DNA from 3 places in the Streptomyces sp. NPDC037389 genome. Region 1 is predicted to be linked to each of the others. Evidence: predicted binding sites of a transcription regulator. Region 1 holds the regulator's gene; each other region holds the start of a gene.
The links. Region 1 encodes HrcA, which represses chaperone genes, less so after heat shock. Its sites were predicted from a motif close to TTNGCACTCNGNNNNNCNGAGTGCNAA; they were not measured.

Region 1 (9,536 bases):
GGCGACCTGCCGGGTGGTGGCGAGCCCGGCGACGGAGGGGAAGCGCAGCCGGCGGGCCTGCTTGCCGGCCTCGCGGGCGGTCGCGCGCCACTTGCCCAGGGACTTCAGGCCGCGCTCGCCCTTCCACTGGGTGACGCAGCGGGAGGCGGCCCAGGGCACGATCGCGTCGACGCCGGTCTCGGTCATGGTCTCGACGGCCACTTCGCCGCGGTCGCCCTTGGGCAGCGCCTGGACGACGGTGATCCGGGGCCGGGGCTCCGGCTCGGAGCGTACGGAGGTGACGGCGACGTCCAGGTGGTCCTTGCCCTCGACGGCGGCGACGGTGCCGTGGACGCCCGTGCCGGAGCCGTCGGTCAGGACGATCTCCTCGCCCACGCGCAGCCGGCGCACCGAGACCGCGTGGCGGCCCTCGGGCCCGTCCAGCGGGAAGACGGTGCCGGGGAAGACACCCGTGAGGGCGCCCTCCTCGACCAGGAAGACCGGGGCTGTCATGACGTACTCGCTCTCTCGCCGCGCCGAATCACACTCGTGATCACACTCGTGTCCACTTCCGTACCTCCGGCTGTCACCGCGCGGTCAACGACACGCGCGCCGCGTCCAGTTCGGCCGTCAGGAGCCGTACCAGGTCGCCGGCGGGGAGCTCCCGGGCCAGGCGGTGGCCCTGGCCGGCCCACAGGTTCATGCCCTGGGGGTCGCCGGCGGCGGCCGCCGCCTTGCGCAGGCCGGAGGTCAGATAGTGGATCTGGGGGTAGGCGGCCGGGGCGTAGGGGCCGTGTTCCCGGAGGAAACGGTTCACCAGGCCGCGGGCGGGGCGGCCGGAGAAGGCCCGGGTGAGCTCGGTGCGGACGAACAGCGGATCGGTCAGGGCGCGCTTGTGCAGCTCGTGGGCCCCGGACTCCGGGCAGGCGAGGAAGGCGGTGCCGAGCTGGGCGGCGCTCGCGCCCGCCGCGAGGACGGCCGCCACCTGGGCGCCGCGCATCAGCCCGCCGGTCGCGACGACGGGCAGCGGGACGGCCTCCCGGACCTCGGCCACGAGCGCCAGCAGGCCGACCCCGGCGCCCGCGCCGTCGGCGTGCGGATCGTCGTGGTGGGTGCCCTGGTGGCCGCCGGCCTCTATGCCCTGGACGCAGACCGCGTCGGCGCCCGCCTCCCGCGCGGCCAGCGCCTCGGCGGCCGAGGTCACGGTCACCACGGTCACGGTGCCGGCCCTGGCGAGGGCGTCCACGGCCGTGCGGTCGGGACACCCGAAAGTGAAGGAGACGACGGGGACGGGGTCGTCGAGGAGGACGGCGAGCTTGGCCTCGTAGCCGTCGTCGGAGCCCTGGTCGGCCTCGCCCAGCGGGGTCCGGTACCAGGTGGACTCGCCGGCCAGTTGCTCGGCGTAGACCTCGATGGCCGCCGGGTCGGCGGCGGGCGGCTGGGGCATGAAGAGGTTCACGCCGAAGGGCCGGGACGTACGGGCGCGGAGCTGCTTGATCTCCTCGTACATCGCCCCGGGGGTCTTGTAGCCGGCGGCGAGGAAGCCGAGGCCGCCGGCGTCGCCGACGGCGGCGGCGAGGGCGGGGGTGGAGACACCGCCGGCCATGGGGGCCTGCACGATCGGGTGCTCGAACAGTCCGTTCAACGGGGCCATGAGCACATCGTGTCACAAGTGGGGTAACCGGGGGCTCAGCCCCCGATTACCCCGTAGCGATCGGACCTACCGTCCGTTGAACGCGTCCTTCAGCCGCGAGAACAGCCCCTGCTGCCCCGGCTTGAACTCGCCCGTCGGACGCTCCTCACCGCGCATCTTGGCGAGCTGGCGCAGCAGTTCCTCCTGCTGCGGGTCCAGCTTGGACGGCGTGGTCACCTCGACGTGGACGACGAGGTCACCGCGGCCGCCGCCGCGCAGGTGGGTGACGCCGCGCTGGTGCAGCGGGATCGACTGGCCGGACTGGGTGCCCGGGCGGATGTCGATCTCCTCGACGCCGTCCAGGGTCTCCAGCGGCACCTTCGTGCCGAGCGCGGCCGCCGTCATCGGGATGGTGACCGTGCAGTGGAGATCGTCGCCGCGGCGCTGGAAGACCGGGTGGGGCTTCTCGTGGATCTCCACATAGAGGTCGCCGGCGGGGCCGCCGCCGGGGCCGACCTCGCCCTCGCCCGCGAGCTGGATCCGGGTGCCGTTGTCGACACCGGCGGGGATCTTCACGGTCAGGTTCCGCCGGGACCGGACGCGGCCGTCGCCGGCGCACTCCGGGCACGGGGTCGGCACGACCGTGCCGAAGCCCTGGCACTGGGGGCAGGGGCGGGACGTCATGACCTGGCCCAGGAAGGACCGGGTGACCTGGGAGACCTCGCCGCGGCCGCGGCACATGTCACAGGTCTGCGCGGACGTGCCCGGGGCCGCGCCCTCGCCGCTGCACGTGGTGCAGACGACGGCGGTGTCGACCTGGATGTCCTTGGTGGTGCCGAAGGCCGACTCGTTGAGGGTGACCTCAAGCCGGATCATGGCGTCCTGGCCGCGGCGCGTACGCGAGCGCGGACCGCGCTGCGAGGCCTGGCCGAAGAAGGCGTCCATGATGTCGGAGAAGTTGCCGAAGCCCGCGCCGAAGCCACCGCCCGCACCCGCGCCGCCCGAGGAGGACAGGGGGTCGCCGCCGAGGTCGTAGACCTGCTTCTTCTGCGGGTCGGAGAGGACCTCGTAAGCGGCGTTGATCTCCTTGAACCGCTCCTGGGTCTTCGGGTCCGGATTGACGTCCGGGTGGAGCTCGCGCGCGAGACGGCGGAAGGCCTTCTTGATCTCGTCCTGCGAGGCGTCGCGCCGAACGCCCAGGATCGCGTAGTAATCCGTGGCCACTTACGACTCCGCCAGGATCTGTCCGACGTAACGTGCCACTGCGCGTACCGCTCCCATCGTTCCGGGGTAGTCCATGCGGGTCGGTCCGACCACGCCGAGTTTGGCGACGGCCTCGCCGCCCGAACCGTAGCCGACGGCGACGACGGATGTGGAGTTCAGCCCCTCATGGGCGTTCTCATGACCGATGCGTACGGTCATCTCCGAGCCCTTGGCCTCGCCGAGCAGCTTGAGCAGCACGACCTGCTCCTCCAGCGCCTCCAGCACGGGCCGGATCGTCAGCGGGAAGTCATGACCGAAACGAGTGAGATTGGCGGTACCGCCGATCATCAACCGCTCCTCGGTCTCCTCGACCAGCGTCTCCAGCAGGGTCGAGAGGACTGTCGAAACGGTTCCGCGATCATCCTTCTCGAAGGACTCGGGGAGGTCCTGCACCAGCTGCGGCACATCCGTGAACCGGCGGCCCACGACACGGCTGTTCAGCCGCGCGCGCAGATCCGCCAGCGCGTTCTCACCGACCGGCGCCGGGCAGTCCACCATGCGCTGCTCGACCCGCCCGGTGTCGGTGATCAGGACGAGCATCACCCGGGCCGGGGCCAGGGAGAGCAGCTCGACATGGCGCACCGTCGAACGGGTCAGCGAGGGGTACTGCACCACGGCGACCTGACGCGTCAGCTGCGCGAGCAGCCGGACGGTACGGGCCACCACGTCGTCCAGATCGACGGCGCCGTCCAGGAAGTTCTGGATGGCGCGCCGCTCGGGCGTCGACAGGGGCTTGACGCCCGCGAGCCTGTCGACGAAGAGGCGGTAGCCCTTGTCGGTCGGGATGCGGCCCGCGCTCGTGTGGGGCTGGGCGATGAAGCCCTCCTCCTCGAGCGCGGCCATGTCGTTGCGCACCGTGGCCGGGGAGACGCCCAGCTTGTGCCGCTCGGTGAGCGCCTTGGAGCCGACGGGCTCCTCGGTGCCGACGTAGTCCTGGACGATGGCGCGCAATACCTCGAGCCTGCGTTCGCTCAGCATCTCGCGCGCACCTCCAGTCCAGTGGTCCAGCCGTCGTACGACCGTACGGGTCCTACGGTTTCTTACCGGGTCTCACAGGGTCTTCACCCCTGGCACTCAATGGTCACGAGTGCCAGATCCCTCCAGCCAGTGTACGGCCGGGCCCCACGGCAAGGGCAAGGGCCGTCCTCGCCGCGAGCCTCCGGGCCCCTTCCCGGGCCGCCGCCGGGCAGGCAACCGTACCGCTCTGCCGCTAGCGTCACGGTATGCAGACGCAAGGGGATTCCGGCACCGCGCCGGCCGGCGGGGAGCACTGGGAACGGCTCGCGCCGGGGGTGGTACGCCGCAGGTTGCCGGGCTGGGACGCGACCGTCGGGGCGATCGCGGGGACGGACGGCGTGCTCGTCGTCGACACGGGTTCGTCGCTCCACGAGGGGGTGGAGATCCGCCGTGAGGTGCAGGAGCTCTTCGGGCTCCCCGTGACGCACATCGCACTCACCCACCCCCACTTCGACCACGTCCTGGGCACGGCCGCGTTCTCCGGCGTCCAGGTGTACGCGGCGGTGGGCGCCGAGGGGCTGATGGCGCGGGAGGGGGAGGAGCTGCGGCACGACGCGGTCCGGCACGGCATGGACCCCGACGCCGCGGCCGAGGCCGTGGACCTCCTCGTCATCCCCCACCACCCGGTGTCCGGGGAGCTCACCGTCGACCTCGGCGGCGGGCGACGGGTGCTGCTCGCCAACGTCGGCCCTGGGCACACGGCGCACGACCTGGCCGTACTGGCCGCGGGGGAACGCGAGGTCGTCTTCTGCGGCGACGTCGTCGAGGAGTCCGGCGAGCCGCAGGCGGGCCCCGACGCCCTCCCGCACGCCTGGCCGGCGGCCCTGGACCGGCTGCTGTCCCTCGGCGGGGACGACGCGGTGTACGTGCCGGGGCACGGCGCGGTGGTGGACGCGGCGTTCGTACGGGCGCAGCGCGACGCGCTGGCGGAGCGCTTCGGCGTGTCGTGACCGGGGTGTGGATCTTGAACCAGAATGGCCCGCATGTGGAGCAAGCGGTACAGCCCTGATCTCACTCCGCCGTGGAAGCGGTCCGCCCCCGTTCCCGAGGTCCCGGCCGAGCCGGATCTCGTGGTCGAGGAGGTCACGACCGGTTTCTGCGGGGCGGTGATCCGCTGCGAGAAGACGGCCCAGGGGCCGACGGTGACGCTGGAGGACCGCTTCGGCAAGTGCCGGGTGTTCCCGATGGAGCCGCGCGGGTTCCTGCTGGACGGCCGGGTCGTCACCCTCGTCCGCCCGCTCGCGGCTCCCCCGGCGGCCCCCGCCCGTACCGCCTCCGGCTCCCTCGCCGTCCCCGGCGCCCGCGCCCGGGTCGCCCGCGCGGGCCGCATCTACGTCGAGGGCCGGCACGACGCGGAGCTCGTGGAGCGCGTGTGGGGCGACGACCTGCGCATCGAGGGCGTCGTCGTCGAGTACCTGGAGGGCGTCGACGACCTCCCGTCGATCGTCCGCTCCTTCGCCCCGGGCCCCGACGCCCGGCTCGGCGTCCTGGTCGACCACCTGGTGCCGGGCTCGAAGGAGTCGCGGATCGCGGCGGAGGTGACGGGGGAATCCGAACACGTGCTGGTCGTGGGTCACCCGTACGTGGATGTGTGGGAGGCCGTGAAGCCCGCGTCGGTGGGGATCCCGGCCTGGCCGTCCGTGCCGCGCGGGGAGGACTGGAAGACGGGGGTGTGCCGGGGGCTGGGGTGGCCGGAGAACACGGGGGCGGCTTGGCAGCGGATTCTGGACTCGGTGCGGTCGTACAAGGACCTGGAGCCGCAGCTCCTCGGGCGGGTGGAGGAGCTGATCGACTTTGTGACGGTGGGGGGTTAGCGCTCCAGCGTCTGGAATCGGGATGTGTCCAGCGTGATCCCGAGCAGGTCGAGTGGCGCGGGGTCGCCGAATTTAGTGATCCGCTGCGCGCTGTAGTCGGCACCCGCACCGACTCCGGTCGGCTCGGTGAACAGCACGCACTTCGCCTCGAAAGGGTCGATGATCAGATACGCAGGCACCTGTCCGGCCGCATAGATCGACTTCTTGTCCGCATAGTCGCGACTTGCGCTGGTTTTGGACACGACCTCGAGCAGCAGCGTGACGGCCGGTGCGGGGATAAGGCGTCCTGGCCCCGTGATGATGCCACGCTCGTACACGACCAGGTCCGGCACTGGCTCACTCGGTTCGCCCGGAATGTCGATGTCTTGAGTCTGGAGCCGATCCCAACGGTCGCGAGGGATCTGGTCCTGGACGTCCTGAACGATCCAGTTATGGATTCGGTCAGGGCTCGCCATCATCACGATGTCCCCCCGCAGCAGCTCGACCCGCCAGCCCTCGGGAACCTCAAGGTTCTCGAAGAACTCGATCTTCGTCCGGTCATCCACAGCGGTCATCTCCGTGGTCCTCCACATCCGCCGCAGTCACATGTAACGGCAGCCTATGGAAAGCGTAGGCAGGCTCACAGCCTATGCGCGCACGTTCACTCGAACAGGTAATCAGTCCACCAGGTCCCGCACCACCGCATCCGCCAGCAGCCGCCCCCGCAGCGTCAGCGCCGCCCACCCCCGCTCGTACGCCTCCGGCCGCAGCAGCCCGTCCTGAAGCGCCCGGGCCGCCGCCCGTGAACCGGCCGGCTTCAGGAGCGACAGCGGGCACCCCTCCTCCAGCCGCAGCTCCAGCAGGATCCGCTCGACCCGCCGGTCCTCCTCGGAGAGGAGCTCGCGGCCCGCGCCCGGGGAGCGGCCCTCGCTCAGGGCCTGGGCGTACGCGCCGGGGTGCTTGACGTTCCACCACCGCACGCCGCCCACGTGGGAGTGGGCGCCGGGGCCCGCGCCCCACCAGTCCGCGCCGCGCCAGTAGAGCTCGTTGTGGCGGCAGCGGCCCGCCTCGCTCGTCGCCCAGTTCGAGACCTCGTACCAGGAGAATCCCGCTGCCGAGAGCGCCTCCTCGGCGATCAGATAGCGGTCCGCGTGGACGTCGTCGTCGGTCATCGGCACCTCGCCCCGCCGGATGCGCCGTGCGAGCTGCGTGCCCTCCTCGACGATCAGGGCGTAGGCCGAGACGTGGTCGGGGCCGGCGCCGACGACCGCGTCCAGGGAGGCGCGCCAGTCGTCGTCGCTCTCGCCCGGCGTGCCGTAGATCAGGTCGAGGTTGACGTGCTCGAAGCCCGCCGCGCGCGCCTCGGCCACGCAGGCCTCCGGGCGGCCCGGGGTGTGCGTACGGTCGAGGACCTTCAGGACGTGCTGCCGGGCGCTCTGCATGCCGAAGGAGACGCGGTTGAAGCCGGCGGCCCGCAGCTCCTCCAGGTAGCGGGGGTCGACGGACTCGGGGTTGGCCTCCGTGGTGACCTCGGCGCCGGGCGCGAGCCCGAACTCGTCGCGGATGGCGGCGAGCATCCGGCCCAGGTCGGCGGCGGGCAGCAGCGTGGGCGTGCCGCCGCCCACGAAGACCGTCTCGACCGGGCGCGGGTCGTCGCCGAGGACCTTGCGGGCCAGCCGGATCTCCTCGGCGACCGTCTCCGCGTAGTTGTCGCGGGAGGCGAGGGCGCCGCCGGAGCCGCGCAGCTCGTTCGCGGTGTAGGTGTTGAAGTCGCAGTAGCCGCAGCGGGTGGCGCAGTACGGGACGTGCAGGTAGAAGCCGAGGGGGCGCTGCCCGGAGCCGTCGAGGGCATGGCGGGGCAGGGCCCCGTCCTCGGGCATGGGCTCACCATCGGGCAGTACGGAAGGCATACCGTCCATTGTCCGGCATGGGACGGGCGTTCCCGGCCCGTGATCACTCCGCCTTGATCGTTCGCTCTGCCCCGATCACTCCGCCCTGATCACCAGCAGGGCCAGGTCGTCGTCCGGCGGGGTCGGCGCGAAGCCGTGGACGGCGCGGCGGATGCGCCCGGCGACGCCCTCGGCCGTGAGGCCCGCGCAGCCCGCGAGGGCGGCGGCGAGGCCGTCGCCGTCGTCGAAGAGGCGGTTTCCGGCCTTGCGCTCGGTGACGCCGTCGGTGACGCACAGCAGGGTGTCGCCGTGGGCCAGGTCGAAGGCCTGGCTGCCGTAGCCGACGTCGTCGACGACGCCCAGGAGCATCTGCGGCGCCGCCACGCTGCGCACCGACCCGTCGGGGCGCAGGAGCAGCGGCAGCGGGTGGCCGGCGCTGGCGAGGGTGCAGCGGACGCCGTCGCGGTGGGGTGCGAGCTCGCCGTAGAGGAGGGACAGGAAGCGCGGCCCCGTGCCGGCGGTCTCCGCTTCGGCCGCCTCCTCGCCGAGCATCCGGTTGAGCCGGGTGAGGACGTCGCCGACGCCGTACCCCTCCTTGGCGAGGAGCCGCAGCCAGGGGCGGACGAGGCCGGTGGTCACGGCGGCCTCGGGGCCGCTGCCGCAGACGTCGCCGAGGGCGAAGCACCAGCGGCCGCGGCCGGCGGCGAAGACGTCGTAGAAGTCGCCGCCGGCGGTCGTGTCGCCGCGGGGTTCGTAGACGACGGCCTTGTCGATGCCGGGGATCTCGGCGACGCGGCGCGGGAGCAGCCCGCGCTGGAGGATGCGGCTGATGGTGGCCTGGCGGGTGTACTTGCGGGCGGAGGCGAGGGACAGGGCGAGGTGGCGGGCGAAGTCCTCGGTGAGGGACACGATGTCGCCGCTCATGGTGGTGGGCCCGGAGCGGCCCAGCAGGAGGGTGCCGACGCCCCGGCCGCCCGCGACCAGCCGGCAGGCCAGGGCCGAGCCCCCGGCGGGGCCGTCGGAGGTGCCGGCGGGGGCGTGGGGCCAGGGGACGGCGCGGCCGGCGGCGGCGAGGGCGGGCGGGGTGCGCTGGAGGGCGATCCGGAGGGGGTCGACGCAGCTCTCGCGGGCGTGCCAGACGCGGGAGAGGCGCGGGGCGGGGCGGAGGCCGCCGGGGGAGCTCTCGGCGTCGAGCCAGACGGCGCACCAGTCGGCGAGGCGGGGGACGGCGAGCTGGGTGGCGAGGGAGGCGACGGTGTCCTCGTCGAACTGGCCGGAGAGCAGTTCGGAGGCCTCGGCGAGGAAGGACAGGGCGCGGTGCGGGCCGCTGTCGCCGAGGCGGCGGACGGGTGGTTCGCAGGGGGTGCCGGGGGCGAGGATCTCGGCGACGCGGAGGTCGCCGAGGAGGGTCTGGTCGACGGCGTACGCGGGACCCGTGGGGTCTCTGGGGCTGGTGGGGAGGTGGAACCAGACGGTCTTGTCGGTGCGGCGGTAGGCGGTGCCCCAGGTCTCGGCCAGTTCGGCGACGAGCCGCAGGCCCTGGCCGCCGTGGGCGGGCCCGTCGGCGCGGTCCCCGCCGCCCTGGCGGGGGCGGGCGCGGAACTCCCGGGTGGGGTGGTGGTCGGTGACCTCCACGACGAGGCTGCCGCCGCGCGCGGGGTCGAGCCGGCACTCCAGGTCGACCGATGTCCCGGCGTGCACCACGGCGTTGGTCACCAGCTCGCTGACCAGCAGCGTGGCGTCGTCGGTGACCACGGCGTGGGCGTTCCACCCGGCGAGCACGCCGCGGACGAACCGCCGGGCGGCGGAGGGCGCGCGGGCGTCGCCGGGCAGGCTGGTACGGGCCGTGGGCGGTCCGGACGGCGGCGGGTCGGGACTACGAGCCGGGGTGCGCGGAACCGGCCCGTCCGTCCGGGGCTTCGGTGATGTCCTCACAGTGGCGCTCCTGACCGCATACGGCAT
Region 2 (9,536 bases), on a different contig from region 1:
CCGGCAGGCCGACGCCCGAGGGCATTCCGGAAACCATCATGGAAGACATGACCACCACTTCCGTCACCCCGGACACCGCCCCCTCGTTCACCTTCGCGGCGGCCCTCCGCGCGATCAAGGCCTTCGCGGGCGCGGCCGTCAGCGTCGTCGTCCTGGGCGAATACGCCGACAAGCGCCAGGCGTAAGGCTCAGGCGTCCTCCCCCGCCAGCAGCGAATCCGCGTCCACGATCCGGTACGCATATCCCTGCTCCGCCAGGAACCGCTGGCGGTGCGCCGCGAAGTCCTGGTCGACCGTGTCACGGGCGACCACCGAGTAGAAGCGCGCCTCGTGCCCGTCGGCCTTGGGGCGCAGCACCCGGCCCAGTCGCTGGGCCTCCTCCTGCCGGGAGCCGAAGGTGCCCGACACCTGGATGGCGACCGTCGCCTCCGGCAGGTCGATCGAGAAGTTGGCGACCTTGGAGACGACCAGTACCGAGATCTCGCCCGCCCGGAAGGCGTCGAAGAGCTTCTCGCGCTGGGCGTTGGACGTCTCACCCTTGATCACGGGCGCGTCCAGGTGCTCGCCCAGCTCGTCCAGCTGGTCGATGTACTGGCCGATGACCAGCGTCTGCTCCCCCTTGTGCTTGCGCACCAGGGCCTCCGTGACCTTCCGCTTGGTGGCGGTCGTCGCGCAGTACCGGTACTTCTCCTCCACCTCGGCCGTCGCGTACGCCAGCCGCTCGGAGTCGGTGAGGTTGACGCGCACCTCGACACAGTCCGCCGGGGCGATATAGCCCTGCGCCTCGATCTCCTTCCAGGGCGCGTCGAAACGCTTGGGGCCGATGAGGGAGAAGACGTCGGACTCCCGCCCGTCCTCGCGCACCAGCGTCGCGGTCAGCCCGAGCCGCCGCCGGGCCTGGAGGTCGGCGGTGAACTTGAAGACGGGCGCCGGCAGCAGATGCACCTCGTCGTAGACGACCAGGCCCCAGTCGCGGGAGTCGAAGAGCTCCAGATGCGGGTAGACGCCCTTCCGCCTGGTCGTCAGCACCTGGTAGGTGGCGATGGTGACCGGGCGGATCTCCTTCCGCGTACCGCTGTACTCGCCGATCTCGTCCTCGGTCAGCGAGGTCCGCTTCACCAGCTCGTGCTTCCACTGACGCGCGGAGACGGTGTTGGTGACCAGGATCAGCGTCGTCGCCTTCGCCATGGCCATCGCGCCCGCGCCCACGAGCGTCTTGCCGGCACCACAGGGCAGCACGACCACACCCGAGCCGCCGTGCCAGAACCCCTCCACGGCCTGCCGCTGGTACGGGCGCAGCGCCCAGCCGTCCTCGGCGAGCTCGATCGGGTGCGCCTCGCCGTCGACGTATCCGGCGAGGTCCTCGGCGGGCCAGCCCAGCTTGAGCAGCGTCTGCTTGATCTGCCCGCGCTCGGAGGGGTGCACGGCGACGGTGTCCGGGTCGATCCGGGCCCCCACCAGCGGCTGGATCTTCTTCGAGCGGAGGATCTCCTCCAGCACGGGCCGGTCGGTGCTCTCCAGCACCAGGCCGTGGGTGGGGTGCTTGAGCAGCTTCAGCCGCCCGTAGCGGGCCATGGTCTCGGCGATGTCGACGAGCAGGGCGTGCGGCACGGGATAGCGGGAGTACGAGACGAGCGCGTCGACGACCTGCTCGGCGTCATGCCCGGCGGCCCGCGCGTTCCACAGCCCCAGCGGGGTCACCCGGTAGGTGTGGATGTGCTCGGGCGCGCGCTCCAGCTCCGCGAAGGCGGCGATGGCGCGCCGGCACTCGTCGGCCCGCTCGTGGTCCACCTCCAGCAGCAGGGTCTTGTCGCTCTGGACGATCAGGGGTCCGCTCACGCCTCGGCCTTCCATTTCGCGCACGGGGAGAAGCTTCCAGTGTCCCCCATCCGGGGCGGTACGGGCGTGGGCGCCCGGAATCGGGGGCGGAAACGCCACCGGGGCGGCACCCCCCGTGAGGAGGGTGCCGCCCCGGTGAACCGCAGGACGGTCGATCAACCTGTCAGGTCGATCAGAAGTCCATGTCACCGCCCGGCATGCCGCCCGGAGCGGCCGCGGCGGCCTTCTCCGGCTTGTCGGCGATGACGGCCTCGGTGGTCAGGAACAGCGCGGCGATGGACGCGGCGTTCTGAAGGGCGGAGCGGGTGACCTTCGCCGGGTCGATGATGCCCTCGGCGATCATGTCGACGTACTCGCCCGTGGCGGCGTTGAGGCCGTGGCCCGGGGTCAGGTTGCGCACCTTCTCCACGATGACGCCACCCTCGAGGCCGGCGTTCACGGAGATCTGCTTCAGCGGGGCCTCCAGGGCCAGCTTCACAGCGGCGGCACCGGTGGCCTCGTCGCCCTCGAGCTCGAGCTTCTCGAAGACCGAGGAAGCCTGGAGCAGGGCCACGCCACCACCGGCGACGATGCCCTCCTCGACGGCGGCCTTGGCGTTGCGGACGGCGTCCTCGATGCGGTGCTTGCGCTCCTTGAGCTCCACCTCGGTGGCGGCACCGGCCTTGATGACGGCCACGCCGCCGGCCAGCTTCGCCAGGCGCTCCTGGAGCTTCTCGCGGTCGTAGTCCGAGTCGCTGTTCTCGATCTCGGCGCGGATCTGGTTGACGCGGCCCTGGACCTGCTCGCTGTCACCGGCACCGTCGACGATCGTCGTCTCGTCCTTGGTGATGACGACCTTGCGGGCGCGGCCGAGCAGGTCGAGACCGGCGTTCTCCAGCTTGAGGCCGACCTCCTCGGAGATGACCGTGCCACCGGTGAGGATGGCGATGTCGCCCAGCATGGCCTTGCGGCGGTCGCCGAAGCCCGGGGCCTTGACGGCGACGGACTTGAAGGTGCCGCGGATCTTGTTGACGACCAGGGTCGACAGGGCCTCGCCCTCGACGTCCTCGGCGATGATCAGCAGCGGCTTGCCGGACTGCATGACCTTCTCGAGGAGCGGCAGCAGGTCCTTGACCGAGCTGACCTTCGAGTTGACGATCAGGATGTACGGGTCCTCGAGAGAGGCCTCCATACGCTCCATGTCGGTGGCGAAGTACGCCGAGATGTAGCCCTTGTCGAAGCGCATACCCTCGGTGAGCTCCAGCTCCAGACCGAAGGTCTGGGACTCCTCGACGGTGATGACGCCTTCCTTGCCGACCTTGTCCATGGCCTCGGCGATGAGCTCGCCGATCTGGGTGTCGGCGGCGGAGATGGAGGCGGTGGAGGCGATCTGCTCCTTGGTCTCCACGTCCTTGGCCTGCTCGAGCAGGGCGGCGGAGACGGCCTCGACGGCCTTCTCGATACCGCGCTTCAGGGCCATCGGGTTGGCACCGGCGGCCACGTTGCGCAGACCCTCGCGGACCAGCGCCTGGGCGAGGACGGTCGCGGTCGTCGTGCCGTCACCGGCGACGTCGTCCGTCTTCTTCGCGACCTCCTTGACCAGCTCGGCGCCGATCTTCTCGTACGGGTCCTCGAGCTCGATCTCCTTGGCGATGGACACACCATCGTTGGTGATCGTGGGGGCGCCCCACTTCTTCTCGAGGACGACGTTCCGGCCCTTGGGGCCGAGGGTGACCTTGACGGCGTCGGCGAGCTGGTTCATCCCGCGCTCGAGACCGCGCCGTGCCTCCTCGTCGAACGCGATGATCTTGGCCATGTGAAGTGGTCCTCCCAGGACGGGGTGGAGAGACTGCTCCGGACCGCGCTGGCGCCCGCGACGGACGGCCTGCGTGCCCTGCGGTTCCTTGCCCCGCTTGGCCCGTAGACCTCACCGACGGTCCAAATCTGTCACTCTCACTCGGAGAGTGCTAAGCCCAATGATTAGCACTCGACCCCTGCGAGTGCAAGCGCCTCACACCAACCTGCCCCGCGCCGGGGGAACCCACACATGGACGTGGCACGGGACGCACGAGGGGCCCGCGTCATGGAAGACGCGAGCCCCTCGGCGAGCTGAGTGAGCCGGTGGTCGATGCGCGCCGGTCAGGCGGTCACCTTGACCATGTCCGCCTGCGGCCCCTTCTGGCCCTGCGAGATCTCGAACTCGACCCGCTGCCCCTCCTCGAGGGTGCGGTAGCCGTCCATCTGGATCGCGCTGTAGTGGACGAAAACATCCGCACCACCGTCGACCGCGATGAAGCCGTACCCCTTCTCCGCGTTGAACCACTTGACGGTGCCCTGAGCCATGCCTAACTCCCCTATTACTGGCCCTTGCGCAGGACCGCACCTCGCGGACCCGGGTCAGACCTCACCCCCAGACAGGATGGGGGTGTGCGCCGGAACGCGTCGACCGCCGCTGAATGTATCTGCACGGATGCCGTCTGCAACAGGTCAGTCGGACGAGAATTCCGGGCGCGGCCGATCGGTTATTACCACCGATTTCGCCAGCTTCTTGGGCAAGTCGGACCGGGCATAACGCAACCAACCCGGCAATTCGTGCACATGTCGTGGGCACAATTTGACGGGTTCTCATATGCGTTCGGCAGTGACACCGGAGGGGGAACGCCCCAACTGTATCGCGCTTCAACAGACGGAATCACCCCGTCCGTTTTACGGGCGGGGTGATTCCGGTGAATTCCGCAGGAACGCTTCGAAAGGGTCGGGCCAAGGGTCCGGCGGCCCGGACCCCGGCACGGCCCCGGGCCGCCCAAGGGCCGTGCCGGGGCCGGGCCGCCCTCGGTCAGCCGCCGGCGACCGCGGGAATGATCGACACTCCGGCGCCATCCGGAGTGGCCGCCTCCAGTCCGCCCTCGAACCGTACGTCGTCGTCATTGACGTACACATTGACGAAACGGCGCAGCTTTCCGCTCTCGTCGAGAACGCGCGCGGCGATTCCGGGGTGGTTCTTCTCCAGTGAGGCGATCACTTCACCGAGAGTGGCTCCCTCGGCGGGGACTTCCGCCTTACCGGCGGTGTAGGTGCGAAGGATGGTGGGGATTCGGACATTGACGCTCATGGGGTCACCTTTGATTGAAAGGCTGGTTTAAGAGACCGGGGAAAGGGAAACGGCGACGTGCGTTTAAAGCCCCGCCGCCCGGAAAGCGTCGAGCGAAGGCGGAATCGTCGCCGTCGGCCCCGCCGCCACCGCGTCCAGCGTCTTGAGGCCGTCGCCCGTGTTGAGCACGACGGTGGTCAGGGACGGGTCCAGCCGCCCGTCCTCCAGCAGCTTCCGGGTCACCCCGACCGTCACCCCGCCCGCCGTCTCCGCGAAGATCCCCTCCGTACGGGCCAGCAGCCGGATCGCCTCGACGATCCGCTCGTCGTCCACGTCCTCCACGGCCCCGCCCGTGCGCCGGGCGATGTCGAGCACGTACGGCCCGTCGGCGGGGTTGCCGATCGCCAGGGACTTCGCGATGGTGTCCGGCTTCACCGGCCGCACCACCTCGTGCCCGTCCTTGAAGGCGCGCGAGACCGGCGCGCACCCCTCGGCCTGGGCGCCGAAGATCCGGTACGGGCGGTCCTCGACCAGCCCCAGCGCGATGAGCTCCTTCAGCCCCTTGTCGATCTTCGTCAGCTGCGATCCCGAGGCCACCGGCACCACGATCTGGTCCGGCAGCCGCCATCCCAGCTGCTCGCAGATCTCGTACGCGAGGGTCTTGGAGCCCTCCCCGTAGTAGGGCCGCAGATTGACGTTGACGAAACCCCAGCCCTCGCCGAGCGGGTCGCCGATGAGTTCGCTGCAGAAGCGGTTCACGTCGTCGTACGTGCCCTCGATGCCCACCAGCTCGCCGCCGTAGACCGCCGCCATCACGACCTTGCCGGCCTCCAGGTCGTGCGGGATGAAGACACAGGACCGCAGGCCCGCGCGCGCCGCCGCGGCGCCCACCGCCCCCGCCAGGTTCCCCGTCGAGGAGCACGAGAGGGTGGTGAAACCGAAGGCGCGCGCCGCCTCGACGGCGATGGCGACGACGCGATCCTTGAAGGAGTGCGTGGGGTTGCCGGAGTCGTCCTTGACGTACAGCCCGCCGGTGACGCCCAGCTCGCGGGCGAGGTTGTCGGCCTTGACGAGCTTGGTGAAGCCGGGGTTGAGGTTCGGCCGGTCCGCGACGTCGGCGGGTACGGGCAGCAGGGGGGCGTAGCGCCAGATGTTCGCGGGACCGGCCTCGATACGGCGGCGCAGCGACTCGGGGTCGCCGACGGGGAGCTCGTACGCCACCTCAAGGGGACCGAAGCAGCCCACGCAGGCGAAGGAGGGGCCGAGCGGGAAGCGCTCGCCGCACTCGCGGCAGGAGAGCGCCACAGCGGGACCGAAGGAGGCGGAAGCGGGTACGGAGGTACGACTTTCAACGGCTTCGACAGCCATGGAGGCGAGGCCCTTTCTCCTCATCTTCCTCGCGGCGAACGTCGCCACGAGACGGAATTGGCACCTTCCCCGCCGGGAGCCTCGCCGTGTGAACGGTGAGACCGGCTGGAGGGTTGCCGGGGCTTCAACGGGCCGTATCCCTCTGCCCCTCTGGATGAGCGGTATGGCGCTGGGCGGACCCAGGCGTTTGTGCGCGCGACGACCCCCGACATAGGACGGCCGTCCGCGTTGTTCAAGACTGTAACGGAAGGGATGGTCGCTTGAGAGGGCCGTCCGAACCGCGAGATGCGTCACAACGACAGGAGTTATGCGCGTGCTGGAAGAGGTGGAACGCTGGCTCGCCCGGCGGTCCTGGTCCGCCGCCGACCGTCCGCTCGACCAGCTGCTGGCCGCAAAGGCGGACACGGGCACCACGGTCAGCGTGGTGCTGCCGGCGCTGAACGAGGAGGCGACCGTCGGCGAGATCGTGGCGACGATCCGCCGCGAGCTGATGTCGGAGTCCGTCCCCCTGGTGGACGAGCTGGTGGTGCTGGACTCCGGTTCCACGGACCGCACCGCCGAGGTCGCCGCGGCGGCCGGCGCGCGCGTCGTGCACCGGGACGGGATCCTGCCGCGGCTGCCCGCGCTGCCCGGCAAGGGCGAGGTGCTGTGGCGGTCCCTGCTGGTGACGACGGGCGACGTCGTCTGCTTCGTCGACGCCGACCTTAAAGACTTCTCCAGCGCCTTCGTCTCGGGGATCGTCGGCCCGCTGCTGACCGATCCCGAGGTGCGGTTCGTCAAAGCGATGTACGACCGCCCGCTGGGCGAGGTCGCGGGGCAGGGCGGCCGGGTCACCGAGCTGGTGGCGCGCCCGCTGCTGAATCTCCACTGGCCGCAGCTCGCGGGCTTCGTCCAGCCGCTGGGCGGCGAGTACGCGGCCCGCCGCTCACTGCTGGAGCGGCTGCCGTTCCCCGTGGGCTACGGCGTGGAGCTGGGCCTGCTCGTGGACTCGCTGCACACGGTGGGCCTGGACGCGCTGGCGCAGGTCGACGTGGGCGTGCGCAAGCACCGCCACCAGGACGGCCGGGCGCTGGGCCGGATGGCCGCGACGATCTACCGCACGGCGCAGCTGCGGCTGGCCCGGGGCCATCTGGTGCGCCCGGAGCTCACCCAGTTCGAGCGCACGGCGGAGGGGTTCGTGCCGCAGACGTACGCGGTGGACACGGAGGAGCGGCCACCGATGGCGGAGATACCGGAGTACGCCCGGCGACGCGCGGCGTAGCGCGCGAAAAGGCGCACGAAGAAGCGCACAGGGAAGCTCCCGGGGAAGGGAACGGGACGTTCCCGTGTGCCACCCGACGGGCCGTGCGTACGTTTGAGCGGTTCCCCGGGCGGCAAGGCTGGCGACATGGTCGCTGAGCATCCCCCGTCCGCCCCGGAAGCCACTGCCCCGGTAACCGCCGCGCCCATCGTCGTGGCGTCCAACCGGGGGCCCGTCTCGTACGCGCTTCGCGAGGACGGCTCGCTGGCGGCGGGGCGGGGCGGCGGCGGGCTGGTGTCCGGGCTGAGCGAGATCGGGCGGGACCCCCGGGGCGCGGCGGCGGTGTGGGTGTGCGCGGCGCTGGGCGAGGGCGACCGGCTGGCGGCGGGGAGCGCGGGCCGAAGACTCGACCCGGCCGACACGGGCGGGCTGCGGGTGCGGATGCTGGACATCCCGGCCGCGACGTTCTCCGCCGCGTACAACGGCGTGGCCAATTCCGTGCTGTGGTTCGCCCACCACATGCTCTGGCAGACCCCGGTCGAGCCGGTGTTCGACAAGGAGTTCCGGGGCCAGTGGGCGGCCTACGAGGCGTACAACACCGCCTTCGCGGACGCGATCGCCGAGGAGGCGGCGGAGGGCGCCGTCGTGCTCGTCCAGGACTACCACCTCACCCTCGTCCCCGGGCTGCTCCGGACCCGCCGCCCCGACCTGCGCATCGGCCACTTCTCCCACACCCCGTGGGCCCCGCCGGACTACTACCGGCTGCTGCCGGACGACATCGCCGAGCAGGTGCTGCGCGGCGTCCTCGGCGGCGACCGGGCGGCCTTCCTGACCCACCGCTGGGCGGAGGCGTTCGCCGCGTGCTGCGCGGACGTCCTGAAGGCCGAGGTCATCCGGGAGGAGGACGGGACGGCGGCGGCGGTCCGCTTCGCGGGCCGTACGACGCGGCTCGGCGTCCACGCGCTCGGCGCGGACGCGGACTTCCTGCGCGAGCGCGCGCACCGGCCCGACGTGGAGGAGCGGCTGGCGGCCCTGCGGGAGCAGGTCGGCCCGGGGCGCCGGACGATCCTGCGGGTCGACCGCACAGAGCTGTCCAAGAACATCGTGCGCGGCCTCCACGCCTACCGCCGGCTGCTGGAGGACCGGCCGCACTGGCGGGGCAAGGTGGTGCACATCGCCTTCGCCTACCCCTCCCGGCAGGACCTGAAGGTCTACCGCGACTACACCGCCGAGGTGGAGCGCGTCGCGGAATCGATCAACGCCGCCTTCGGCACGGCGGAGTGGCAGCCGGTGATCCTCCATGTGAAGGACGACTTCGCCCGTTCCCTGGCCGCCTACCGGATGGCGGACGTGGCGCTGGTCAACCCGATCCGCGACGGCATGAACCTGGTGGCCAAGGAGGTCCCGGCCGTCTCCGACCACGGCTGCGTCCTCGTGCTGTCCCGCGAGGCGGGGGCGGCGGCGGAGCTGGCCGAGGAGGCGATCGTCGTCAATCCGTACGACGTCGAGGCGACGGCGCGCGCCCTGCACCTGGCCCTGCTGATGGACCCGGGGGAGCGGGCGGAGCGGGCGAAGCGGTTGGCGGCGGCGGCGACGCGGTTGCCGCCGGCGCGGTGGTTCACGGAGCAGTTGGCGGCGCTCCAGGGCGGGTAGCCGGCTGTCGGTCCACCGCGGGCCGGTGGGGGCTTGTCGCGCCCACGCGGCGGTAGCCGCATATCGACACTGCCCCGCGCCCCTGCGGGGCGCCGGAGTACGCGGCGCGTTCTGCGACCCTGTCCGTACGGGCCAACGCCTCCACCGCCCGGCACCTCTCCCCCGGCGGGCGGGTAGCCATGGCCCATGCCGAACGCTCAGCGCTGGGCCGCTCTCGTGGCGGCCGCCACCACGCTCATAGCCGTCACCGCCACCGGCTGTTCCTCGGACTCCGACAGCGGCAAGGACGCCGGCTCCAAGGCGGCGAAGGCCGGTCCGTCGGGCACCCCGTCCTCGCCCTCATCCTCATCCTCATCCCCGTCCTCGT
Region 3 (9,536 bases), on a different contig from region 1:
CTTCCACCCCGAGGGCGAGCGCGGCGCGGCGCGCAGCGCCCGTGAGACCTCCGCGAAGGAGGTGTGCATGCGCTGCCCCGTACGCGCCGAGTGCGCGGCGCACGCGCTGGCGGTGCGGGAGCCCTACGGCGTCTGGGGCGGCCTGACCGAGGACGAGCGCGAGGAGCTCATGGGGCGCGCGAGGCACCGGCCCATCTCGGCGAGCGGCGCGGGCGCCGGCGCGATGACCGCGTGAGCGCCTGCGGCTGCGCTTCCACCGACGGCCACGCTCCCGCACGCCCCCGCGCGCCCGGCGCCGGTGTTCAGCGGGTCGCGGCGGCCGCGAGGCGGTTCAGCATGGCCCCGACCGCCGGCACCCTGGCCAGGTCCGGGAGGGTCAGGGCGACGATCTCCCGTTGTACGACCGGCTCCACCGGCACCGTCCGCGCCCCCTTGGGCCGTACCGACTCCAGCGCCAGCTCGGGCATGACCGCGACCCCGAGCCCGGCCCCGACCAGGCCGAAGACCGCCGGGTAGTCGTCCGTCGCGAAGTCGATGCGCGGGGTGAAGCCCGCGCTCTCGCACACCTCCACCAGATGTCGCCGGCAGCGCGGGCAACCCGCGATCCACGGCTCGTCCTCCAGCTCGGCGATCCCTATCCGCTCCGCCCCGGCCAGCCGGTGCCCCTCGGGCACCACGCCGATGAGGCGGTCGGTCAGCAGCGGCCGGACGACCAGGTCGTCCCACTCCGCGCCGGCCGCCGGGTCCGCGCCGCGCACATCGGGGTAGCGGAAGGCGAGCGCGATCTCGCAGTCGCCCTCGCGCAGCATCTCCACCGAGCGCGGCGGCTCCGCCTCGACGAGGGAGATCTGGGTGCCCGGGTGGGCGGCGCGCATCTCGGCGAGCGCGGTCGGCACGAGCGTGGAGCTGCCGCTGGGGAAGGACACCAGCCGCACCCGCCCGGCCCGCAGCCCGGCGATGGCCGCGATCTCCTCCTCGGCGGCGGTCAGCCCGGCCAGGATCCCCGTGGCGTGGCGGACCAGGGCCTCGCCGGCCTCGGTCAGCCGCATCTCCCGGCCCGTGCGGACCAGCAGCGGTGTGCGCGCCGACTGCTCCAGGGCCTTCATCTGCTGACTGACGGCGGGCTGGGTGCAGCCGAGCTCGCGGGCCGCGGCCGAGAACGAACCGGTGGCGGCCACCGCGCGCAGCACCCTCAGATGACGTGCCTCGATCATAGAACCGAGCATAAGGCCACCTTGGGGCCGATGCGAAATATTCGCTCGACGCTTTGAGGGCGCGCCGCTTAGGCTCGTCCCATGGATCGCGCCACGGCTTCCCCCATGCGTCTGCTCTCCCTCAACGTCGGCCGGGCCCGGACCTCGGGCGATCGACCGGGCCATGAGGGCGCCTTCGCCGACGGGCTCGCGAGCGGCATCGACAAGCGCCCCGTCCCCGGCCCGGTCGCCGTGGCCGCCCCCGGCCCGAAGGGCACGGCGGGCAGCGGCCTCGCGGGCGACGCGGTGGTCTCCCTCCGCCACCACGGCGGTGACGACCAGGCGGTCTACGCCTTCGCCCGGGAGGACCTCGACGGCTGGGAGCGGGCGCTGGGCCGCCCGCTGCCCCACGGCGCCTTCGGGGAGAACCTCACCACCCTCGGGGTCGACGTCAACGGCGCGCGCATCGGAGAGCGTTGGCGCATAGGTACGGATCTGCTGCTGGAGGTCACCTCTCCGCGCATCCCCTGCCGCGTCTTCGCCGACTGGCTGGGCGAGTCGGGCTGGATCCGCCGCTTCACCCAGGAAGCCGCGCCCGGGGCCTATCTGCGTGTCATCGAACCCGGGGAGATCCGCGCGGGCGACCCCATCACCGTCGTCCACCGCCCCGCGCACGAGGTGACCGTCTCCTACGCCTTCCGCTCGCTGACGACGGATCAGGCGCTGCGGGCCGGCCTCCTCACGGCGGGCGACGCGCTCCACCCCGAGCTCCGGGAGAAGGCCCTGGCGTACAGGGAACGTCAGAATCGCGCCGCCGCGCGTCCGAAGGGGCGGGCGGAGGAGGGGGAAGGCAGCCGGGAGGGTGTGCCGGGCACTAACGTTCCCGTATGACGACTGCACTGATCACGGGAGCCACCGCGGGCATCGGCGCGGCCTTCGCCCGGCGGCTGGCGGCCGACGGACACAATCTGGTCATCGTGGCCCGCGACGAGAAGCGGCTGAGCGAGCAGGCGACGGAGCTCCACGACCGCCACCGCGTGGAGGTCGAGGTGCTCCGCGCCGACCTGTCGCGGGAGGAGGACATCGCGGCGGTCGAGGCCCGGCTCTCGGATCGCAAGAACCCGGTCGACCTGCTGGTCAACAACGCGGGCTTCGGCAACAAGGGCCGCTATCTCGAGGTCGCGATGGCCGACGAGCTGACGATGCTCAAGGTGCACTGCGAGGCGGTGCTGCGGCTGACCTCGGCCGCGGCGGCCGGTATGCGGGAGCGCAGGCGCGGCGGTGTGGTCAACGTGGCCTCGGTCGCCGCGTTCGTCCCCCGGGGGACCTACGGAGCGAGCAAGGCGTGGGTGGTGCAGTTCACCCAGGGCGCCGCGCGGGATCTGGCGGGCAGTGGGGTGCGGATGATGGCGCTCTGCCCCGGCTTCGTCCGCACCGAGTTCCACCAGCGGGCCGGCATGGGGACGGACAACGTGCCCGGCTGGATGTGGCTGGACGCCGACAAGCTGGTCGACGCGGCGCTGAAGGACCTCGCCCGGGGGAAGGCGCTGTCCATCCCCGACCCCCGCTACAAGGCGCTGACCGGTCTGCTGAAACTGGCCCCCCGCCGCGCGGTCTCGCGCGCCGGCTCGTCGACGGGCCGCCGCTACGGGCCCAACTGACGGCACCGGCTGACGGCACATCGGCACCACAACGGGCCGGGGCCCGGCCTCCCCACGAGGGAGGCCGGGCCCCGGCCGTATCACCCGGATGGGCGAAGGGTGCGTCAGTGGGCGTGGCCGTGACCGTGACCGGCCTCGGCGGGCTCCTCTTCCTTCTTCTCGACGACCAGGGTCTCGGTCGTGAGCAGCAGGGAGGCGATGGACGCGGCGTTCTCCAGGGCGGAGCGGGTGACCTTGACCGGGTCGATGACGCCGGCCTTCACCAGGTCGCCGTACTCGCCGGTCGCGGCGTTGAAGCCCTGGCCCTTGTCGAGCTCCGCCACCTTGGAGGTGATGACGTAGCCCTCGAGGCCGGCGTTCTCGGCGATCCAGCGCAGCGGCTCGACGGCGGCGCGGCGGACGACGGAGACACCGGTGGCCTCGTCGCCCTCCTTGCCCAGGTTGCCCTCGAGGATCTTGACGGCGTGGACCAGAGCGGAGCCACCACCGGAGACGATGCCCTCCTCGACCGCGGCGCGGGTCGCGGAGATGGCGTCCTCCAGACGGTGCTTGCGCTCCTTGAGCTCGACCTCGGTGGCCGCGCCCACGCGGATGACGCAGACGCCACCGGCGAGCTTGGCGAGGCGCTCCTGGAGCTTCTCGCGGTCCCAGTCCGAGTCGGTGGACTCGATCTCGGCCTTGATCTGGGCGACGCGGCCCGCGACGTCCTCGGAGTTGCCGCCACCGTCGACGATGGTGGTGTCGTCCTTGGTGATGGTCACGCGGCGGGCGGTGCCCAGCACGTCCAGACCGGCCTGGTCGAGCTTGAGGCCGACCTCCTCGGCGATGACGGTGGCACCGGTGAGGGTGGCCATGTCGCCCAGCATCGCCTTGCGGCGGTCGCCGAAGCCCGGGGCCTTGACGGCCACGGCGTTGAAGGTGCCACGGATCTTATTGACGACCAGGGTCGACAGGGCCTCGCCCTCGACGTCCTCGGCGATGATCAGCAGCGGCTTGGAGCCACCCGCCTGGATGATCTTCTCCAGCAGCGGCAGCAGGTCCTGGATGGAGGAGATCTTGCCCTGGTGGATCAGGATGTACGGGTCGTCGAGGACGGCCTCCATACGCTCCTGGTCGGTGACCATGTACGGCGAGAGGTAACCCTTGTCGAAGGCCATGCCCTCGGTGAAGTCCAGCTCCAGGCCGAAGGTGTTGGACTCCTCGACGGTGATGACACCGTCCTTGCCGACCTTGTCCATGGCCTCGGCGATCAGCTCGCCGACCTGCTTGTCCTGCGCGGACAGCGCGGCGACGGCGGCGATGTCGGCCTTGTCGTCGATCGGACGGGCGGTGGCCAGGAGCTCCTCGGAGACGGCCTTGACGGCGGCGTCGATGCCCTTCTTCAGGGAGGCCGGGGAGGCACCGGCGGCGACGTTGCGCAGACCCTCGCGGACCAGCGCCTGGGCCAGCACGGTGGCGGTGGTGGTGCCGTCACCCGCGATGTCGTTGGTCTTGGTCGCCACCTCCTTGACGAGCTGGGCGCCCAGGTTCTCGTACGCGTCGTCGAGCTCGACCTCGCGGGCGATGGTGACACCGTCGTTGGTGATGGTGGGGGCGCCGAACTTCTTGTCGATGACGACGTTGCGGCCCTTGGGACCGATCGTCACCTTCACGGTGTCGGCGAGCTTGTTGACGCCGCGCTCAAGGGCGCGACGGGCGTCCTCGTCGAACTTCAGGGTCTTGGCCATGGGGTACGTATCCTTCGCCGGGTCTCAAAACGAACCGCGCCCCCGGCGCCCGGCTGTGCAGGCGCGGGAACCAGGGGCACTGTTCACAAGCTTCGAAGGCTCAGGGAGCCTCGGGTGAACTACTTCTCGATGATCGCGAGAACGTCGCGAGCCGAGAGGACGAGGTACTCGTCACCGTTGTACTTCACCTCGGTGCCGCCGTACTTGCTGTAGAGCACGACGTCGCCGACCTTCACGTCGAGCGGCAGGCGCTCGCCGTTCTCGAAGCGGCCCGGGCCCACGGCCAGGACAGCGCCCTCCTGGGGCTTCTCCTTGGCGGTGTCCGGAATGACCAGGCCGGAGGCCGTGGTCTGCTCGGCGTCGAGCGGCTGGACCACGATGCGGTCCTCGAGCGGCTTGATGGCAACCTTGGAGCTGGCGGTCGTCACGATCCGACCTCCCCCTTCGGAGATCTCACGGGGTTAACTGTCTGAGGTGGCGACCAGGAGTCCCGTCGTCGCGGGTGCCGGAACCTGCCCGTCGCCGTGTTTGGCACTCACCGGTGGAGAGTGCCAACGGAGCCGAGACTATGACGCGGTTAGCACTCGGTCAAGCGGAGTGCCAATTCGCCGTGCGGCGAGCTTTGATCTACCCCGTGGACGGGGGCGTACTCCTACGATCTCCCGGGCCCGGGATCGACCCCTCTACAGGTAGTCCTCCAGCCGGGCCACCGTGAAGCCCTGCGCCTGGATGCTGCGCAGCATGTTGGTCACCATCCTGGTCATCGTGGTGCCCTTGAGCTCCTGGGGCCCGCGGAAGTGGGCCAGGACGATGTCGCCGGGCCGGAGGCCGCCGCCCTGCGCGTAGCGCATGTCGTTGATCTGCATCGTCGCCTCCCACAGCACGACCGCGCGCACCCCGCAGCCGGCCGCCGCGGTGAGCGTGGCGTCGTTGTAGTTGCCGTAGGGCGGGCGGAAGAGGACCGGGCGGCCGCCGAACCGCTTCGCCAGGGCGTCCTGCTGCCCGCAGATCTCGCGCTTCTGCGCCTCGGCGGAGAGGGTGCGCAGGTTGGGGTGGGAGAGGGTGTGGTTGTCGATGCCGTTGCCGAGGGCGCGGAGCTTCTCGAAGTAGCCGTAGCCGGCGCCGGCGCGGGCGATGTCGTCCGTCAGGAACATCGTGAACGGCACCTTGAGGTCCGCCGCCATCTTGAGGAACTCCGGGTCCTTCTCGGCCCCGTCGTCGAAGGTCACGAAGACGACCTTGTCCTGGGTGGGCACGCGCCGGATCACCTGCGGCGTCGCGCCCGGCCCGAAACCGTCGGTGAGCTTCTTCGCGGGCGGGGCCGGGGGCGCGGCCAGCGGCTTGTCCAGGCCCCAGCGGCGGTACGCGTCGGGGGCCGCCGGGGAGGCGGGGGCGGAGGAGGGCGCGGTGGGCGTCCCGGCCGCCTTGTGCGGCTTCTCCGGGCCGCCGGAGGAGGAGCCGGAGCATCCGGCGAGGACGCCGGTCAGCAGCAGGGCGGCGGAGGCGAGGGCGGCGGCGCGTATTCGGCCGGAAACAGACGTGCTCACATACACGATTCTTGTTCACTCGTTCGGGTACCGCACGGGCCCCCTCACCCTCCTCCCGCTCCCCACGCCGCGAGAGGTGGCGAGAGAATGAGACACGTGCCCGCACCGAACGCCCCCGCCACCGATGCCTTTGCCGCCCTCCTCGCCGACGAGGGCCGCGCCCTCCTCGACGAGCTGCGCGACTTCGACCCCGCCCAGGAGCTCGCCACGGCGACCCGGCTGCGCCGCGACCACCCCGCCGAGCTGGTGTCGGCGGCCATCGGTCAGGCCCGGCTGCGGCAGCGCGCGGTCGCCAAGTTCGGCGCCGAGGACGCGTACCGCATGTTCTTCACCCCGAACGGTGTCGAGCAGGCCACGCGGGCCGGTGTCGCCGCCTACCGGGCCCGGCGCTTCGAAGCCCTCGGCGTGCGCAGGCTGGCCGACCTGTGCTGTGGCATCGGCGGCGACGCGATCGCGCTGGCCCGCGCCGGCATCGAGGTGCTCGCCGTCGACCGCGACCCGCTGACCTGCGAGGTCGCCCGCGCCAACGCGGCCGCCCTGGGCCTGTCCGAGCTGATCGAGGTGCGCTGCGCGGATGTCGCCGAGATCGACACCTCGTCCTACGACGCCGTCTTCGTCGACCCCGCGCGGCGCGGCGGCCGGGGCCGGATCTTCGACCCGGAGGCTTACTCGCCCCCGCTGTCCTGGGCGATCGAGGCGGCCCGTACGGCCCCGCACGCGGCCCTGAAGATCGCCCCCGGCGTACCCCACGAGGCGGTGCCCGAGGACGCGGAGGCCGAGTGGATCTCGGACGGCGGCGATGTGAAGGAGGCCGTGCTGTGGTTCGGCACGGACGCCGGCACCCGCCGGGCGACCCTGCTGCCGGGCGGCGCGTCCCTGGTGGGCCGGGGCCTGCCGGACCCGGCCGTCCGGCCCGTGGGCCGCTACCTCTACGAACCGGACGGCGCGGTCATCCGCGCGCACCTGGTGGCGGAGGCCGCGGCGGAGCTGGGCGACAGCGGTCTGGACGGCGGCCTGATCGACGAGACGATCGCGTATGTGACGAGCGACGAGCTGCGACCGTCGGACTACGCCACGGCGTACGAGATCACGGACGTGCTGCCGTTCAACCTGAAGAAGCTCAAGGCGATCGTGCGGGAGCGCGGCATCGGGGTCGCCGTCATCAAGAAGCGGGGGTCGGCGGTGGAGCCGGAGGAGCTGCGCAAGAAGCTCAAGCTCTCCGGCCCCCACTCGTGCGTGATCGTGCTGACGCGGGTGGCGGGTGCGCCGGCGATGCTGCTGGGGCAGCCGGTCCGGGCATGACCCGGAACCGGCGGGGCCCTCACTCGTAGAGGTTCTGCTTGCTCAGCTCGTGGACGTGGTCGTGGTCATGCGCGTGCCCATGACCATGGCCGTGCTCGTGGTCATGCTCGTGGTCGTGGCCGTCCTCGCCCGGCACGTGCGTCTCCGTCACCGGCAGCGACGAGTCCGCCGACAGGTCCCACGACGAGGCGGCGCGGCCCCGGGCGACCATCTCGGCGCCCAGCGCCGCCACCATCGCGCCGTTGTCGGTGCACAGCTTCGGCCGCGGCACACGCAGGGTGATGCCGGCGTCCTCGCAGCGGCGCTGGGCCATGGCGCGCAGGCGGGTGTTGGCGGCGACGCCGCCGCCGATCATCAGGTGGTCCACGCCGTGGTCCTTGCAGGCGCGGACGGCCTTGCGGGTCAGGACGTCGACGACCGCCTCCTGGAAGGAGGCCGCGACGTCCGCGACCGGCACGTTCTCGCCGGCCGCGCGCTTGGCCTCGATCCAGCGGGCTACGGCGGTCTTCAGGCCGGAGAAGGAGAAGTCGTACACGGGGTCGCGGGGGCCGGTCAGGCCGCGCGGGAAGCGGATGGCGTCGGGGTTGCCCTCGCGGGCGTAGCGGTCGATGACCGGGCCGCCGGGGAAGCCCAGGTGCAGCACCCGGGCGATCTTGTCGAAGGCCTCGCCCGCCGCGTCGTCGATGGTCGAGCCGAGCGGCCGGACGTCCGAGGTGATGTCGGGCGCCAGCAGCAGGGACGAGTGGCCGCCGCTCACCAGCAGGGCCATCGTGGGCTCGGGCAGGGCGCCGTGCTCCAGCTGGTCCACGCAGATGTGCGAGGCGAGGTGGTTGACGCCGTAGAGGGGCTTGCCCAGGGCGTAGGCGTACGCCTTCGCCGCGGAGACGCCAACGAGCAGGGCGCCCGCGAGGCCGGGGCCGGCGGTGACCGCGATGCCGTCGAGGTCCTTCGCGCTGACGCCCGCTTCCTTCAGCGCGCGCTGGATGGTCGGGACCATCGCCTCCAGGTGCGCCCGGCTGGCGACCTCGGGGACGACACCGCCGAAGCGGGCGTGCTCGTCGACGCTGGACGCGACCGCGTCGGCGAGCAGCGTGTGGCCGCGGACGATACCGACGCCGGTCTCGTCGCACGAGGTTTCGATGCCGAGGACGAGGGGTTCGTCAGTCTTGCGAGCCATGGGACATTCCTTGCACTGCGGACAGGGGATCGGAGAGGCGCATCACGAGCGCGTCGATGTTGCCGGGCTGGTAGTAGCCGCGGCGCACGCCCAAGGGCTCGAAGCCGAAGCGTTCGTAGAGGCGCTGGGCGCGGGTGTTGTCGACGCGCACCTCGAGCAGCACCTCACGGCACTCGAAGGCGTTCGCGGTGGTGAGGAGCTCGGTCAGCAGGCGGGCGCCGAGGCCGGTGCTCCAGTACTCCTTGGACACGGCGATGGTCTGCACGTCGCCGGTGCCGTCGACGGCGGCGAGGCCCGCGTAGCCGACGACCCTGGCCGCCCCGGCCTCGTCGACGGCCTCCGCGACGACGTAGCGGCGGTTGGCGTTCGCCCCGCGCGCGTGGGCGAGCTCCGACCAGAACAGGCCCTTGGACCAGGCGTCGTGCGGGAACAGCGCACGCTCCAGCTCCAGCACGGGCGCGATGTCCCACCAGCGCATCTCGCGGACGCGGATGGTGGCGGCTGCTGCGGCGGCGGCCGCTTCGGCTGGCCCGGTCACTGCGGCGTGACCACCTTGTAGTTGGCCGGCACCTGGGCGTCGGGACGGCGCAGGTACAGCGGCTGGTCCGGCAGGAACTCCCCGCCCGTGCGGAGCTTCTCGGCGGCCAGCGCCGCCAGCGAGGCCGCCGACTGGTGCTGCGGCAGCTCCTCGCGCACGTCCGAGAAGGCGTCCCGGTAGAGCACCGCGCCCGCGCCGACGGCGGTCAGGCCCGCGAGTCTCTCGGTGAGCTCGGCGGGACGGTCCACGGCGGGCTCGGTGATCCGGGTCCGGGCGTCGGCGTAGCGCGCCCAGTAGACCTCCTTGCGGCGGGCGTCCGTCGCCACGACGAACTCGCCCGTGAGCCCCTGCTGCCCGGCGGCGTACGCGATGCCGTCCAGCGTGCACAGAC

Region 2: a site for HrcA is predicted at 3,762-3,788, ahead of groL (chaperonin GroEL). Genes of this name have one in related genera too.
Region 3: a site for HrcA is predicted at 5,159-5,185, ahead of groES (co-chaperone GroES). Genes of this name have one in related genera too.

What each region holds. Positions count from the first base shown of each region.
Region 1 is NZ_JBEZUS010000001.1:3,150-12,685, reverse strand. It holds gene AB0E98_RS00055 (16S rRNA (uracil(1498)-N(3))-methyltransferase) at 1-492, opposite strand, end outside; gene AB0E98_RS00050 (nitronate monooxygenase) at 566-1,633, opposite strand; gene dnaJ (molecular chaperone DnaJ) at 1,700-2,836, opposite strand; gene hrcA (heat-inducible transcriptional repressor HrcA) at 2,837-3,853, opposite strand; gene AB0E98_RS00035 (MBL fold metallo-hydrolase) at 4,099-4,842, shown strand; gene AB0E98_RS00030 (DUF3097 domain-containing protein) at 4,876-5,706, shown strand; gene AB0E98_RS00025 (Uma2 family endonuclease) at 5,703-6,260, opposite strand; gene hemW (radical SAM family heme chaperone HemW) at 6,363-7,595, opposite strand; gene AB0E98_RS00015 (ATP-binding SpoIIE family protein phosphatase) at 7,671-9,509, opposite strand.
Region 2 is NZ_JBEZUS010000007.1:277,910-287,445, forward strand. It holds gene AB0E98_RS17955 (hypothetical protein) at 48-185, shown strand; gene AB0E98_RS17960 (DNA repair helicase XPB) at 189-1,838, opposite strand; gene groL (chaperonin GroEL) at 2,011-3,633, opposite strand; gene AB0E98_RS17970 (cold-shock protein) at 3,957-4,160, opposite strand; gene AB0E98_RS17975 (MoaD/ThiS family protein) at 4,654-4,929, opposite strand; gene thrC (threonine synthase) at 4,993-6,276, opposite strand; SAM riboswitch class I at 6,294-6,437, opposite strand; gene AB0E98_RS17985 (glucosyl-3-phosphoglycerate synthase) at 6,590-7,537, shown strand; gene AB0E98_RS17990 (trehalose-6-phosphate synthase) at 7,664-9,169, shown strand; gene AB0E98_RS17995 (hypothetical protein) at 9,356-9,536, shown strand, end outside.
Region 3 is NZ_JBEZUS010000005.1:262,070-271,605, forward strand. It holds gene AB0E98_RS13305 (WhiB family transcriptional regulator) at 1-235, shown strand, start outside; gene AB0E98_RS13310 (LysR family transcriptional regulator) at 303-1,214, opposite strand; gene AB0E98_RS13315 (MOSC domain-containing protein) at 1,320-2,084, shown strand; gene AB0E98_RS13320 (SDR family oxidoreductase) at 2,081-2,854, shown strand; gene groL (chaperonin GroEL) at 2,959-4,581, opposite strand; gene groES (co-chaperone GroES) at 4,701-5,009, opposite strand; gene AB0E98_RS13335 (polysaccharide deacetylase family protein) at 5,265-6,128, opposite strand; gene AB0E98_RS13340 (methyltransferase domain-containing protein) at 6,216-7,430, shown strand; gene tsaD (tRNA (adenosine(37)-N6)-threonylcarbamoyltransferase complex transferase subunit TsaD) at 7,450-8,607, opposite strand; gene rimI (ribosomal protein S18-alanine N-acetyltransferase) at 8,591-9,085, opposite strand; gene tsaB (tRNA (adenosine(37)-N6)-threonylcarbamoyltransferase complex dimerization subunit type 1 TsaB) at 9,142-9,536, opposite strand, start outside.